One region of the Streptomyces sp. 5-10 genome, then DNA from elsewhere that is predicted to be linked to it. Evidence: riboswitches for the same ligand, from Rfam matches in the RefSeq annotation. Region 1 holds a riboswitch; the other holds the start of a gene.
What was found. A riboswitch is a leader RNA that binds a small molecule or an ion and turns the genes downstream of it on or off. The one in region 1 is predicted to bind cyclic di-AMP.

Region 1 (7,711 bases):
GCTTCACCCGTCCGGCATAATGCTGCTCTTCCGGTGCGTGTTATCCGAGAATCCCGCTAAGGGGGACCAATCTGAGCGCCATTTGGCCCAGCGGAATCTGAACCCCTTTTATGAGGAGGGGAGGAGGGCGGCCGCGGGGCGGCGATGGGGCGGGGCGAGGCGGGGGCGCGGGGGATAGTCCCCGGAGGCTCGGCTATCGGGCAACGGGCGCCCAACGGCCGCCCAACGGCCGGACGGTGGCGGAGTGGTGACGGGGTGGTGGAGCTCCGATGGCCGAGTGGCGGCCAGGAGACGGCCCCGCGTCGGCCGGCCGGGTCGTCCTGCCCTCGACCCCCGGACTTGTTCGACCGGTCGGACGAGTGATAGATCCAGGCTCTGCGACGCAGGAGTGTGTGAGGCACGGTCACACCGACAGCTTCGCCGAACCGCAGCGCGGCGCGTGTTCACGCCGCTACGCTAAGTGCGCGAAGTGGTCGCCCGGGGGGCGCGGCGAATCAACGCCGGGAGGCGGGAGGAGAGACATGGGGCACTCACGAGGGGCAGGGACCCCGGCCGAGCTGATGGACGGGCTGCTCGCCCGTGCGCAGAACGGCTTCGAGATCGACGAGGCGGTGCTCGCCCAGGCGCGGAGCGCCCTGATGCACCAGTCCGAGCTGCGGTCCTGCCGGCAGTGCAATGAGCGGTGCGGCCAGCTCGGGTACAGCACCTACCGGCATGTCTTCCTGCTCCCCGACGGCAGCAGCCTGCTGCTGTGGGAACTGGAGCACAACACGGGCGAGGGCAACCGTCCGCTGTACGAGCTCTACGCGGACGAGGACGCCCTGGCGCTGGCCGAGCGCCGCGTCCACGAGCGCCTCGGCGGCGCACGCTGGGAGGAGCTCGACGGGTTACCGCTGTGGCTCCCGGACCAGCTGCTGCACACGGCCGAGCCGGTGGAGAACTCCCGTGCGTATGTGGCCGACAATTCGGCCGACCACGCCCGTCGCGTCCTGCGCCGCGCGGAGAACCCCGACCGCCCGGGCGAGGAGACCGAGCGGCTGCTGGCCACCGCGTTCGCCCATGACATCGCCCTCGCGCCCAAGCCCCGGCGCCGCTCCGGCGGTCCCGACGCGACCTGGTGCCGCTTCTACGAGCACGCCTTCCTGCTCGCCGGAGGGGACGAGATCGTGCTGTGGGAGCTGGAGCACAATCTGACCCGGGACGGCCGGCTGGTGTGCGAGGTGTACCTCGACGAGGTCTCGGCGGAACTCGCGGCGGACCGCCACGCCCGCGCGCTGGGCGTCGACCTCTGACGTACGCGGGACCGCGACGTACGCGGTATTGGGCGTGGACCTCTGACGTACGCGGGACCACCGACGCACGCGGGACCTGACGCGTCCGTAGCCCGCGCGTCCGTAGCCCGCCTGTCGCGGCCCTGACGCGCCCCCCATCCGCCCGGCACCCGCTTGGCCGACACCGACTCGCCTGGCGACCCGTCAGCCGGAAGCCTGGTGACGACGGTGGCGCCGTGACGCCGTGACGCCGTGACGACGGTAAGGCCGTGACGGCGGTGATGCCGTGGCGGCGGCGGGACGCGGACAGGACCAGGGAAGCGAGAGAAGCCGGTGCGGGTGCGAGGGAGCAGGGCTCGTACAGGCGCCCGTACAGGCGCCCCTACGGAGGGCCGTACGGAGCGGCGTACGGCCTGGCCCCGGCTGAGCCGCCCGCTCGCCCGCCGCCGCCCCACCACCCGCCTCCGTAGGCTCATCGACACCGGCGCCGCGGCCGGTGCCGCCGCCGACGCGTCCGCCGGGCCCACCGCCGGGCCCACCGCGGGGCCCGCTTCGGCGGAGGAGGGCGGTAAGGAGCCCCCGGGCCGCCGGATGGCCCGCTGGGTCCCCGCCGTCCTCGTCCTCGGCGGCGTCGCCTTCGACCTGGCCGCTCCGCCCGGCTACACCGCCTCGCCGTTCTTCGCCGCCGCCCCCTTGGTCGCCGCGGCGCTCTTACGGTTGCGTCAGACCATCGTCACGGCGGTCGTCGCCGTCCTCGCCACCTGTCTGCTGGCGGAGTTGCACGGGGTGCGGGACCCGACCCAGGCGGCCACCGAGATCATCACGGTGGCGACCGTGACCGCGCTGGCGGTGGTGATCAACCGCGTCGTACGCCGCAGCTACCACCGGCTCGCCTCGGCGCGCGGTGTCGCGGAGGCGGCCCAGCGCGCCGTCCTGCCCGCGCCGCCCGCCCGGCTCGCCGGGCTGGAGGTCGCCGCGCGCTACGTACCGGCGGAGAAATACGCGGCGATCGGCGGTGACCTGTACGCGGTCCAGGACACCCCGCACGGCGTACGGCTGGCCGTCGGGGACGTACGCGGCAAGGGACTGGGGGCCGTGGAGGTCGTGGCGATCCTCCTGGGCTGCTTCCGGGAGGCGGCGGAGCAGGAGACGACCCTGGAGGCGCTCGTGGGCCGCCTGGAGCGGGCGCTGCAGCGCGAGGGCGCCCGGCGGGCCGACCTGGAGGTGTTCGAGGGGTTCACGACGGCGGTGGTGGCCGAAATTCCGCGCGGCGACTCCACCCTGCGGCTGATCAACCGCGGCCATCCGGCGCCGCTGCTCCTGGAGGGGGACGGCGCGGTGCGCGCCCTGGAGCCGGAGGCACCGGCGCTGCCGGTGGGGATGGTGGAGTTGGCCGGCTGGCCGGACCGGGTGATGGAGCTGGCGTTCGCGGAGGGCGAGACGCTGCTGCTGTTCACGGACGGGGTGACGGAGGCCCGGGACCGCCATGGCGCGTTCTACGACCCGGAGGAGCGGCTGCGCGGCCGCCGCTTCGCCGGTCCGCAGGAGCTGCTGGACGCGTTGGTGGCCGATGTCGAGCGCCATACGGGTGGCGGGACGCCGGACGACATGGCGCTGCTGGCGGTCCGTCGGACCCCGGCCCGCGGCAACGGACGGGACAACGGCGGACGGGACAACGACGGGCGGAACGACGGAGGGACCGACAGAGGGACCGACAGAGGGAACGACAGAGCGAACGACAGGGCGAAACCCACACCCTCGTAGCCGACCCGGCCGCACACCGTGCGTAACCGACCGAGCCCCCTCCGCATAACAATTGACGCACGATCGATCCGTAAGCGGTTTTGCCAACTCTTGCCCCGCCCATCGAACCACCCCCATATGTCCCCTCCTGAGCGCTAAGTTCATGCCAAAGGTGCGCGGATTCCTCGGAACAGCTTGGAATCACATCGCGCTCTCTATTAACGTTCGATAACGCAGCGCGGTCGTCACAACCGTCGCAAGGGCGGCACCGTGCGCCGTCGCCGAATCCCGTACGCACAGCGGCAGCACCGCACCACCAGCAGCACCAAGGGAACCGGGGAACCAACAACCTTGGGGTGAATCGGGTCGAACCTGACCCGTAGGAGACCTTCCTGCTCCGAACCCGTCAGCTAACCCGGTAGGCGAGAGGGAAGGAAAGGAGTGCGCCTTCGTGGCGTCCAACAGGTCTGTCCTGGACGAGGCTCCGTATCGCACACGGGGAGGCGGTTTGGGGACCGCCACCGCCTACGGCCCCGGCTTCGACGCCGGCGGCGGGATGAGCTCGGGGGACGGCCGATTCGCCCCCGACGACCGTTACGGGTTCACCCCCGACGACCGATACGCATTCGCGCCCGACGACCGCTACGCGGATGAGGGCGCCTCCGAGGGCCCGGGCACCGGATTCGAGGCCGAGACCTGGGAGGAGTGGAACCCGACCGAGGAGTCCATCGCTCCCGTACGCGGCCGGCACCGCGTGGCCAAGCAGCGGGGCGGAACCATGGCGCGCAGCGGCGCCGTCCTCGGGGTCGGCGTGATCGCGGCGGTCGGTGCGGGCGGTATGGCCAGCGCCAAGGACCGTCCCGCGCTCCCCATATCCATGCCGGATCTCGGCCATGTCGCCGATGAGGTCAAGGCCAGCCTGCCCGCCGCCAAGGACCTGCCGGGCATCGGGTCCTGGGCGTCGGACGACAGCAGCGACGCGCAGACCGCCGCCGCCCCGCTCTCCCAGGCCGGTCTGACCAGCGAGGACGAGCAGCGCGGCACCACCGACGCCGGTGAGGCGCTCCGCGCCCGCATCCTCCAGCAGGCCGAGAACCAGCAGAACGCGGCGGACGAGGACAGCCGCACCGCCGCGGCACAGGCCGCCGCCAAGGAGGCCAGGTCCGCCGCGGAAAAGGCCGCCGACCAGGCCGCGGAGGCGGCCGCCAAGCGGAAGGCCAAGGCCGAGGCGGAGAAGCGGGCCGCCGAGCAGCGGGCGAAGGAGGCGGCCGAGAAGAAGGCCGCGGCCGAGCGCCAGGCCAGGCTCGCGGCCGAGTACACCCTCCCCGTCGGCTCGTACACCCTGACCGCCGGCTTCGGCCAGGCGGGCGACATGTGGTCGGCCGACCACACCGGCCAGGACTTCGCCGCACCGACCGGCACCCCGGTCAAGGCGCCGCACGGCGGCACCATCACCCAGGCGGGCTGGGCCGGTTCGTACGGCTACCGCATCGTGCTGACCCTGAGCGACGGCACCGAGCTCTGGTTCTGCCACCTGTCCTCGATGGTGGTCACCTCCGGCAAGGTGTCGACGGGCGAGGTCATCGCCCGCGTCGGCGCCACCGGCAATGTGACCGGCCCGCACCTCCACCTCGAGGTCCGGCCGGGCGGCGGCTCGCCGATCGACCCGATGCCCTGGCTGCGCCAGCACGGGCTGAACCCCTGATACGCCGGCGGCCCTGACGCTCTCTCCCCCCTTGACGCCAGGGCCGCCGGTTTACGTCCCGATGACGTCCCGACGGGGCTTTACGGCCAGACGGGGCTTTACGTCCGACGAGGCTTTACGTCCGACGAGGCTTTACGCCCCGACGCCCCCGACCTTCACGAACACACGCCGCCAGCCGGAACAACCCCGTCCAGCCAACCGTTGTGAAGATGTATGGCTGACAACACGCAGAAGATCGGTGACCTGTCCGTCTTCCCGCTCTCCCTCGGCGGGAACGTCTTCGGCTGGACCGCGAACGAGGCCGAGTCCTTCCGGGTGCTCGACGCCTACGTGGCGGCCGGCGGCAATTTCATCGACACCGCCGATGTCTACTCCGCCTGGGTGCCGGGCAACGAGGGCGGCGAGTCCGAGACCATCCTCGGCAACTGGTTCGCCTCCCGCGGCAACCGCTCCGACATCGTCCTCGCCACCAAGGTGGGCGCCGGCTCACCTGAGCCGCGCGGGCTGACCTCGTCCGCCATCAAATCGGGCGTCGAGGAGTCCCTCCAGCGGCTGCGCACCGACTACATCGACCTCTACTACACCCACTACGACGACCCGTCGGTGCCGGTGGAGGAGATCATCACCACCCTGGACGAGCTGGTCAGGGAGGGCAAGGTCCGCGAGATCGCCGCGTCCAACATCGGCGCGGACCGCCTGGAGGCCCAGCTGGCCTTCTCCACCCGGGAGAACCTGGCCCGCTACGTCGCCCTCCAGCCGCACTACAACCTGGTCTCGCGCGACACCTTCGAGGGCGAGCTCTCCGAGGTCGCCGCCCGCCACGACCTGGCGACGATCCCGTACTACTCCCTGGCGTCCGGCTTCCTCACCGGCAAGTACCGCCCGGGCATGGCCGTCGACAGCCCCCGCTCCACGGGCGCGGCCAAGTACCTGGAGACCGAGCGCGGCCAGAAGGTCCTCGCCGCCCTGGACGACGTCGCCGCCAACCACCGCACCGAGCCCGCCACGGTCGCCCTGGCCTGGCTCCTCGCCCAGCCCACGGTCGCGGCCACCCTGGCCAGCGCCAGCTCCGTCGACCAGCTCCCCGCCCTCCTGGCCTCGGTCGACCTCAAGCTGACCCAGCCGGAACTGGACCTGCTGACGTCGGCATCGGACTGACCGGAAAGCGGGGCGGGCCGGGCGCGGCCCGCCCGGTGGACGATAGAACGGCGGGGCGGGCAACAACCCCCGCCCGAGCCACCCGCACGTACGCGAACCGCTACGTACGACCCAGGACCCTTGCCGCCGATCGGCGAGGGTCACCGCCGATCGGCAAGGGCCCAGGACGCGAGGGCGACGCCACCCGCGACGGCGAAGACGGACGGCCAGGCCCCGATCTTCTTCGCCAGCGGATGCGACCCGGCGAACGCGGCGACGTATGCCGCACTGAGCGCGGCGGCGGTCCCGTTCCCCGCCTTCTCCCGCCACCCCCGAGCGGCCACCGCCCCGGCAGCCGCGAGGGCAACCCCACCCAAGGGCCGCCTCTTGGTCCACCGAGCCACCGAATACCCCCCGACCAACCCACCCGCAGCCACAACCCCCGCCGGCACTCCAGCCATCCCCATACCTCCCACTCCAAGGATCTCCTGGCCCCGACCCTACGCAGCTGACACGGGGAACCGTCGCCGGCTCGTCAGTCTTCCTCCACGAGCCCCGCATTCAAGGCCCGCGTCCAGAGACGGTCGTGCCATTCGTTGGCGTCCGGCTCCGGCTTGACGGTGAGGACGGGGTTCGGGCCCGTCTCGATGAGGTGCAGCAGCGTCCAGGCGACGCCATGGCAATCGTCCGGACCGAAGCAGTCGGCCAGAGCCCTGGCCTCCTGGGCCGTGACCGGTCTGGAGATCGCATCCAGCTGCTCGACGCGCCTGTCGATCTCTTCCCCGCTCGCCCCCACATCGGGAAGCGGCCCATCGGCAACGAATGCCCGCACCTCGGCTCTCATCCCCGAATGATCGTCCGCAGCCCCTGCCCCGGGCAAGTGGCCTTGGTAGGGCGGTCAGATCGACGTACGCAGCAGCCGGTCAGATCTTCGCGAAAACGGACCTCAACCCAACCGCCCATCCCGCACGGCCGCCACGAAGTCCGCCCACGCGCGATGCGAGACCCCGATCACGGGCCCGCCCGGATCCTTGGAGTCCCGCACGGCGGTCGAGCCCGGCCAGAAAGCAGCTTCGACACATTCGGTGTTGCCGGCACCGCTGTAGGAGGACTTGAACCAGCCACCGTCTCTGTCGGATATGCAGGGCTCGCGCATCAGATCTCCTCACGGACGCGTTCGATGAGGGCGGAGGACGAGGCCATGTCCAGCGCCTGAGCGCGAAGGTAGTCGAACGCGACCCGGTAACGCTCCAGTTCCTCATCCTTCTCCATGAAGAGCGAGCCGACGTGGATGTCGACGTAGACGACGTCCAGCGAGGGCTCGGCACCCCCGAGGATCACGAAGCTCCCCATGGCCGCTGAGTGCGCGCCCTTGGCGAACGGCAGGACCTGGAGCGTGATGTCAGGCGACTCGTTGGCGCGCAACAAGTGACTCAGCTGCTCTCGCATCACCTCACGCGAACCGACCACCCGCCGAATCACCGACTCATCGAGGATGGCCCACAGATGCGGTGGCTTCGGACGGCTCAGGATCTCCTGCCGCTTCATCCGAAGGTCGACCAGCCGCGCGATCTCCTCTGCGGACAGCCTCATCTCCGATGCGTGCTGCACCGCTTCTGTATAGCCGCGAGTCTGCAGAAGCCCCGGCACATACAGACAGGCGAAGTGATCCTCTCGGACTGCCTCGTCCTCCAACGTGAAGAGGAGATTCATGCTCTCCGGCAGAGAATCCGCGAAGGAGGTCCACCACCCCTGGCGCTTCGCGTCCTTGGCGAGGCCGACCACGGCCTTCCGTTCTGCCTCACTCGCTCCGTACTCACGGCACAGCGCGTCCACGATCGGCCACTTCACAGGC
Region 2 (7,711 bases), on a different contig from region 1:
CGATCCGCCCAGCGGCGTCGGCCATATCGCACCTCCGTGATGGCGAGTCAGGAAGATTCACTCACCACGTAAACACCATGGAACCCGCCGTACAGTCCCACCGACACGTCTGGAATCGGCAAAACAGCTTCAAAAGCGGGCCATCGGAGGGGCATCCGAGGGCAGACGTAAGGGCGTCCGCCCCACGGATGGCGGACGCCCTCGGCGTCGGTCGTGCGGGTCGGACCCGCAGGGTCAGGCCCTTGGGGTCAGGACGCCTTGGCCTTCTCGGCCGGGGCCGCCGGCTTGGCCGCGGTGGCGGCGCTGACCGGGGAGGCGGCCTCGTAGAACTCCTCGCGGGGGTTCTCGATGGCGCCGAGCGAGACGACCTCGCGCTTGAGGAACATCCCCAGCGTCCAGTCGGCGAGCACCCGGATCTTGCGGTTGAAGGTCGGCATGGCCATGCCGTGGTAGCCACGGTGCATGTACCAGGCCAGGCGGCCCTTCAGCTTGATCTTCATCTTGCCGAAGACGATCATCGCGACGCCCTTGTGGAGGCCCAGACCCGCGACGGCGCCCTTGTTGGCGTGCTTGTAGTCCTTCTGCGGGAAGCCCCGCATGCCGGAGACCACGTTGTCACCGAGGACCTTGGCCTGGCGCAGCGCGTGCTGGGCGTTCGGCGGGCACCAGGCGCCCTCGCCGGTGGCGAGGTCCGGGACCTGGGCGTTGTCACCGGCGGCCCAGATGTAGTCGCTGCCCTGGACCTGGAGGGTCGGGGCGGTGTCCACATGGCCGCGCGGGCCGAGCGGGAGGCCGAACCGGGCCAGCGCCGGGTTGGGCTTGACGCCCGCGGTCCACACGATGGTGCTGGAGTCGACCTCGAGGCCGTTCTTGAGGACGACATGGCCGTCGACGCAGGAGTTCATCGAGGTCTCGAGGTAGACCTCGACACCGCGCTTCTGCAGGTGCTCCAGACCCCACTTGCCCAGCTTCGGGCCCACCTCGGGGAGGATCTTGTCGGCGGCGTCGACGAGGATGAAGCGCATGTCCTCGCGCTTCACGTTCGGGTAGTACTTGGCCGCGTCGCGGGCCATGTCCTCGACCTCGCCGATGGTCTCCGCGCCGGCGAAGCCACCGCCGACGAAGACGAAGGTGAGCGCCTTGCGGCGGATCTCCTCGTCCGTGGTGGAGTCGGCCTTGTCGAGCTGCTCGAGGACGTGGTTGCGCAGGCCGATGGCCTCCTCTATGCCCTTCATACCGATACCGTTCTCGGCGAGACCGGGGATCGGGAAGGTGCGGGAGACCGCGCCGAGGGCGACGACCAGGTAGTCGAAGGGAAGCTCGTACGTCTCGCCGACGAGCGGCTGGATGACGGCGACCTTGCGGTCCTGGTCGATGGTCGACACGCGGCCGGTGAGGACCTCCGCCTTGGGGAGCACGCGCCGCAGCGGAACCACGACGTGGCGCGGGGAGATGCTGCCGGCCGCAGCTTCGGGGAGGAAGGGCTGGTACGTCATGTACGAGCGAGGGTCGACGACCGTGACGGTCGCCTCGCCGTACCGCATCTTCTTCAGAATGCGGCGCGCCGCGTACAAGCCAACGTACCCACCGCCTACAACGAGGATCCTGGGACGCTCCGTGGTGCTCATGATTCGAGTATCCAGCACCCTTGGGGGGGCACCTCGTGAGCCCCTTCACAAGCATGGTGAGGGTATCTGCTACACTCCGCCGCCCCCGTGATGGACGCCATACGGGCGGAGGGGAACCACTGACCGGATCGACACGTTCCCACCCCTCTGAACAGGGCTTGTGACTGAACGCGGGAGTAGACCAGACGGTGGGCGCGGAGGCGCCGAACGCCGCCCCGACACCTCACGATCCGGTCAGTTACGGGGCCCGGCCGCCGAAACCGCCCCAGAGCGCCGCATCGGGCGGTCACCAGGGGCCTTTTTCATGTGAAGAGTTTCACGAACTTTCTCGGAGGCGGCTCGCGGAGCGCCCCCGAAGGGGGTTCCGCGGCCGCTCATACGTTATCCCGCCCGCTCAGGCGATGCTCCAGGCGATCCCGTCGAGGATGTCGTGTTCACTCACCACGACCTCCTCGGCGCCGGTCCTTTCCATGATCGAAAGCAGGATGAGCGCCCCCGCGCCGATCACATCGACCCGCCCCGGATGCATCACCGGGATCTCCGCCCGCTCGGCATGGCTGGAGCGGAGCAGCTTGCCCGTGATCTCGCGGACCTGGCCGAGACTGATCCGGGAGTGGTGGATCGCGGAGGAGTCGTACTCCTTCAGGCCCAGCGCGATCCCGGCCACGGTGGTGACCGAACCGGCCAGCCCGACCAGCGCGTGGCCGTCCGCGGGACGGCAGGCGCGGGCGAGCGGCACGGTGCGCTCGGCGAGGTCCAGCGCCTGCTCCACATCGGCCCGTATGGCGGCGATCTGATCCTCCGTCGGGGGATCGCTGATCCTGCCGTCCACCACCAGATGGCGCTCGGTCAGCCGGACGCAGCCGATGTCCACGCTGCGGGCCGCCCGCACCTCCTCGCCGCCCTCGACGAACTCCGTCGAACCGCCGCCGATGTCCACCACCAGATACGGCCCGGGCACATGGGTCCGGCCGCTGAGCTCCTTGGTGGCCCCGGTGAAGGAGAACTCCGCCTCCTGGTCCCCGGTGATCACCTCGGGCTCCACGCCCAGGATCTCCACGACCCCGCGCACGAACTCCTCGCGGTTCTCGGCGTCCCGGGATGCGGAGGTGGCCACGAAGCGGACGCGCTCGGTGCCCAGCTCCGCCACGACCTCCGCGTACTCGCGGCAGGCGGCGAAGGTGCGCTCCAGGGCCTCGGGGGCGAGCCGACCCGTGCGGTCCACACCCTGGCCCAGCCGGACGATCTTCATCCGGCGGTCGAGCTCGATCAGCTCCCCGGTGGCCGGATCGGCGTCCGCCACCAGGAGCCGGATCGAGTTGGTGCCGCAGTCCACGGCGGCGACGCGGGTCATGCGCTCTCCTCACGGCTCGGGTCATCGGTCCGATCCCGGCTCGGCTCCTCGGCCCGGTCCCGGCTCGGGTCATCGGTCCCGCAGGGGCTCACACACGGGCCCTTGCGCCACCACTCCGGCAGCATCGCGATCGCCTCGTCCCCGAGCGGATTGACCCCGGGGCCGGCCGCGAGGGAGTGGGCCACCAGCACGTGCAGGCACTTCACCCGGTCCGGCATCCCGCCCGCGCTGGGGAAGCCCCGGAGCACCTCGATGGCGTCGCGGCGCGCGATGTAGTCCTCGTGGGCGGCGCGGTAGGCGGCGGCCAGTTCGGGGTCGGTGCCCAGCCGGGCCGTCATCTCCTTCATCACGCCCTCGGCCTCCAGCGTGCCGATCGCGGACGCGGCGCGCGGGCAGGTCAGGTAATAGAGGGTGGGGAAGGGCGTACCGTCCTCGAGCCGCGGCGCGGTCTCCACGACGTCCGGATTGCCGCAGGGGCAGCGGTGCTGAACCGCGCGCAGGCCCCGGGGCACGCGGTTCAGCTGCTCCCGTACGGCGTGGATGTCCGCGTCGGTGGGCGCGGTGGGCTCCGTCTGGGGCGGGGGCGTGTCCATGAGTGGGAAAGCTCTTCTTCTTCGTTTCGGTTCGAACGCCGGGTGCGGCCGGCGGCCGGAGCGCGGCGCCTCAGCGGCGCGTGCCGCCCGCCCCCGCCGCGTCCGCCGTGTCCACGGCGTCCCAGAGGTTGGTGTACCAGGGGCGGCCGGCCGCGCCCTGGTCGGTGGAGTGCTCGGTGAGGCCGGTGCCGTCCACCACGCTGTAGCCGGTCTCCCCCGGCATCAGGAAGTGCAGCCGCTCCCGGGCCTGCTGCTCGGTGTAGGCGGGGTCGCGCAGCCGGGCCTTCCGCTCCCGCAGCTTCTTCACGTCCTCGCGGGCCCGCTGGGCCTCTTGCCGCTGCTTGGCGATGTCGGAGCGCTGGGAGATGTACTGCCGCATCGGATAGGCGAGCGCCACGACGAGGGAGCAGACGACCAGCGCGAGCAGGGCGGCCCGGCCGGTCAGCCGGCCGCGGCGGCGCTTGGTGCGCACGCGGTAGACCCGGGCGGCGGCGTGCTCGCCGAGCGCCTTGAGCCTGGTCGCGGTGGAGAACCGTTCCCGATCCGCCGGCACGTCGCCTCCCCGGTGATGACTTCGCTTGGGTAACGCCGTCGAGCGACGCCGTCCCCGGCCACGGTACGGGACCGCGGCCGGGGACGGGCGTCAGACGTGTCCGCTCAGCCCTTGAAGCGCGGGAAGGCGGAACGGCCCGCGTACACCGCGGCGTCGTCGAGGATCTCCTCGATGCGCAGCAGCTGGTTGTACTTGGCCACCCGCTCGGAGCGGGCCGGGGCGCCGGTCTTGATCTGGCCGCAGTTGGTGGCGACGGCCAGGTCGGCGATGGTGACGTCCTCGGTCTCACCGGAGCGGTGGGACATCATGCACTTGTAGCCGTTGCGCTGGGCCAGCTCGACCGCGTCGAGGGTCTCGGTCAGCGAGCCGATCTGGTTGACCTTGACCAGCAGGGCGTTCGCGGTGTCGCTGTCGATGCCGCGGGACAGCCGCTCGGGGTTGGTGACGAAGAGGTCGTCGCCGACCAGCTGGACCTTGTCGCCGAGCTGCTCGGTGATGGTCTTCCAGCCGTCCCAGTCCTCCTCGTTCAGCGGGTCCTCGATGGAGACCAGCGGGTACGCGGCGACCAGCTCGGCGTAGTACGAGGTCATCTCGGCGGCGGAGCGGGACTGGCCCTCGAACTGGTAGGTGCCGTCCTTGTAGAACTCGGAGGCGGCGACGTCCAGCGCGAGCGCGATGTCCTGGCCCGGCTGGTAGCCGGCCTTCTTGATCGCCTCGACGATCAGGTCGAGGGCCTCGCGGTTGGAGCCGAGGTTCGGCGCGAAACCGCCCTCGTCGCCCAGGCCGGTGGACAGGCCGCGCTCCTTCAGCACGGACTTCAGGGTGTGGTAGACCTCGGCGCCCCAGCGCAGGGCCTCGGAGAAGGACTCCGCGCCCACGGGCGCGATCATGAACTCCTGGATGTCCACATTGGAGTCGGCGTGCGACCCGCCGTTGAGGATGTTCATCATCGGCACCGGCAGCAGATGGGCGTTCGGGCCGCCGAGGTAACGGAAGAGGGGGAGGTCGGACGCCTCGGAGGCGGCGTGCGCGACGGCGAGGGAGACGCCGAGGATCGCGTTGGCACCGAGCGAGGACTTGTCCGGGGTGGCGTCCAGGTCGAACATCGCCTGGTCGATCAGCCGCTGCTCGGTGGCGTCATAGCCGACCAGCTCGGGGCCGATCTGCTCGATCACGGCGAGGACGGCCTTCTCCACGCCCTTGCCGTTGTAGCGGTTCTTGTCGCCGTCACGGAGCTCGAGGGCCTCGAAGGCGCCGGTGGAGGCGCCGGACGGCACGGCGGCACGGCCGGTGCTGCCGTCGTCGAGGCCAACCTCGACCTCGACCGTGGGGTTGCCTCGCGAGTCGAGGATCTCGCGAGCTACGACGACGTCGATGGACGGCACGAGGTTCTCCTTCGTATGGGTCTGCGGTAGCAGCACGAGCCTAACGGGCCGGGAGGGCTGCGCCCCGCGTTCGCCCGCCCCACGAGACAGGGGCGTGACACAAAAAGCCAGATTCTGGATCAAAAATCCAGATTTCTTGTGCATTGGGAAAGCCCCGGCAGGGCGCGCCATAGTGGGCGGCACGCCCGGCCGGGGCTCGTTCTCGGGGCCGGCCTCAGGAGAGGTCCCTGGGGGGAGTCCTCAGGCCTGGGCCGTGTCCGTGGCCATGACCGAGGCCGAGGCCGTGGCCATGACCGAGGCCGAGGCCGTGGCCATGACCGAGGCCGTGGCCGTGGCTCAGCGGAGGTGCAGCTGCTGGCCCGGGAAGATCAGGTCGGCCTGCTCCACGATGTCCTTGTTCAGCTCGAAGAGCTTCTTCCAGCCGCCCTTGACGTCGTGGGCCTTGGCGATCTTGCCGAGGGTGTCGCCGGACTTGACCTTGTACTCGCCGTCACCCTTCTTGATCGGGCCACGGGTCTGCTGCCGCGCGGCGTGCTCGGGCGCGGTGTGCGGCTGTGCCTTGGGCTGCGCCTTCGGCTGGGCCGGCTGGGCGGCCGGGGCCGACTTGGTGGTCGCCGAGGACTGGCTCTGCGAGCCGGAGGGCGCGGACGGGGCGGACGGGCTGCCGCCGGAGGTCAGACCCTTGCCGCAGACCGGCCAGGCGCCCTTGCCCTGGCTGCCCAGGACCTTCTCGGCGATCTGGATCTGCTGGGCCTTGCTGGCCTTGTCCGCGGTGGAGGCGTAGGCCGTGCCGCCGTAGGCGGCCCAGGTGGAGCTCGAGAACTGCAGGCCGCCGTAGTAACCGTTGCCGGTGTTGATCGACCAGTTGCCACCGGACTCGCACTGCGCGACCTGGTCCCACTGCGAGGTGGTGGCCGCGGAGGCGGAGGTCGCCCCGATGAGCGGTGCCGCCACGGCGGCACCGGCGAGACCGGTGAGCGCGGCGATACGGGTGGCCTTGGAGGGGCGGCGGTGCTTCCCGTTGGACTTGAGCATTTTGGTTCGTTTCCTCACCGACGCCTACGAGGTGAGCTGTCGGGTTCGGACGTGAGTTGCCCGGCCGGTCACGATGGTCGCTCCCGGCTTCACCCCTAGCCGACGAGCCCGTTTCCACAGGCCATTCGGCACCTACCTTGGGTCCCCCGCTCCTGCCTTCGGCGCTGACGCGTCGGTTCCCCCCGACCGCCGGCAGGATTCGGCGTGACGATCGACGGTGCCCGCGGTGGCGAGCGGAAAGACGTTAAACACACCTTCCAAGAAGGTTCAAACACCCCAAGGGCAGTGAATGGGGCTGTAATTGATCTCACCCGGCCCACATCCGCGCAGGTGGGGCCGGGTGAGGAGGGATCGGACACGAGGTGCGGCCCGTAAAATGTGACGAGATGTATGTCTCACCGGGCCCAGATCGGGCAATTCCCCCCGAATCACTGCTCCCTGATGGTGAGGTCAAGTCGCTGACCAGGGATGATCAGATCGGGGTCGGTTCCGATGAGGTCCTCGTTGGATTCGTAGAGCTCTTTCCAACCCCGGGCCACATTCTGGTGCTCGGCGATCCCTGACAGGCTGTCACCGCGGCGAACAGTGTAAGCGTCGCCCGTGGCGCTCTCGTCGCGGTCCGACGCGCCGCGCGAGGCATGGCGCCCGGAGGGCCGTGCGCTCCCCGCGTCGCCGTCGTCGGCCCGCTCCCCGGCGTCCGGGTCGCCGCGGTGGCGGCCGGAGGGCGCGGGGTCGGCGGAGGGGTCCGCCGAGGGGTCCCTGGAGCCGTCCGACGCCGAGGGGGTGTCCGAGCCCGAGGGGCCGTCCGACGCCGGGTCGTCCGACGCGGAGCCGTCCAGACCGTCGGGGGACTTGGAGGTGTGGGGCGCCTCCGGGTCCTCGGCCGACCCGGAAGCGTCCGGCGCGTCCGGCTTGTCGGCGCTGCCGGACGTCCCCGAGCGGTCCGCGTCCGAGGAGGAGCCGTCCCGCCCCCGGTCCCCCAGGTCGCCCCCGTCACGGCCCGTCCCCGGGTCCGGGGTGGCCGTGCCGCCGGGGTCCACATCGGGGGCGCCGCCGCCGTCGGTGAGCCCGGCGCCCAGCGCACAGCTCGGCCAGGCGTCGGGGCCGCGGTCGCCGAGGATCGCCTCGGCGACGGATATCTGCTGGGAGCGGCTGGCGAGGTC

Region 2: linked by a shared signal. The riboswitch ahead of IEJ02_RS42805 (LysM peptidoglycan-binding domain-containing protein) and the one ahead of IEJ02_RS35245 (M23 family metallopeptidase) in region 1 are both predicted to bind cyclic di-AMP.

What each region holds. Positions count from the first base shown of each region.
Region 1 is NZ_JACVYG010000043.1:57,981-65,691, forward strand. It holds gene IEJ02_RS35235 (DUF6227 family protein) at 522-1,292, shown strand; gene IEJ02_RS35240 (PP2C family protein-serine/threonine phosphatase) at 1,605-3,035, shown strand; cyclic di-AMP (ydaO/yuaA leader) riboswitch at 3,319-3,454, shown strand; gene IEJ02_RS35245 (M23 family metallopeptidase) at 3,466-4,719, shown strand; gene IEJ02_RS35250 (aldo/keto reductase) at 4,933-5,877, shown strand; gene IEJ02_RS35255 (hypothetical protein) at 6,018-6,317, opposite strand; gene IEJ02_RS35260 (hypothetical protein) at 6,392-6,700, opposite strand; gene IEJ02_RS35265 (DUF397 domain-containing protein) at 6,803-7,012, opposite strand; gene IEJ02_RS35270 (helix-turn-helix domain-containing protein) at 7,012-7,711, opposite strand, start outside.
Region 2 is NZ_JACVYG010000070.1:10,630-18,340, forward strand. It holds gene IEJ02_RS42775 (SAM-dependent methyltransferase) at 1-25, opposite strand, end outside; gene IEJ02_RS42780 (NAD(P)/FAD-dependent oxidoreductase) at 249-1,628, opposite strand; gene IEJ02_RS42785 (Ppx/GppA phosphatase family protein) at 2,023-2,982, opposite strand; gene IEJ02_RS42790 (DUF501 domain-containing protein) at 2,979-3,575, opposite strand; gene IEJ02_RS42795 (FtsB family cell division protein) at 3,646-4,128, opposite strand; gene eno (phosphopyruvate hydratase) at 4,233-5,513, opposite strand; gene IEJ02_RS42805 (LysM peptidoglycan-binding domain-containing protein) at 5,850-6,548, opposite strand; cyclic di-AMP (ydaO/yuaA leader) riboswitch at 6,555-6,722, opposite strand; gene IEJ02_RS42810 (transglycosylase family protein) at 6,977-7,711, opposite strand, start outside.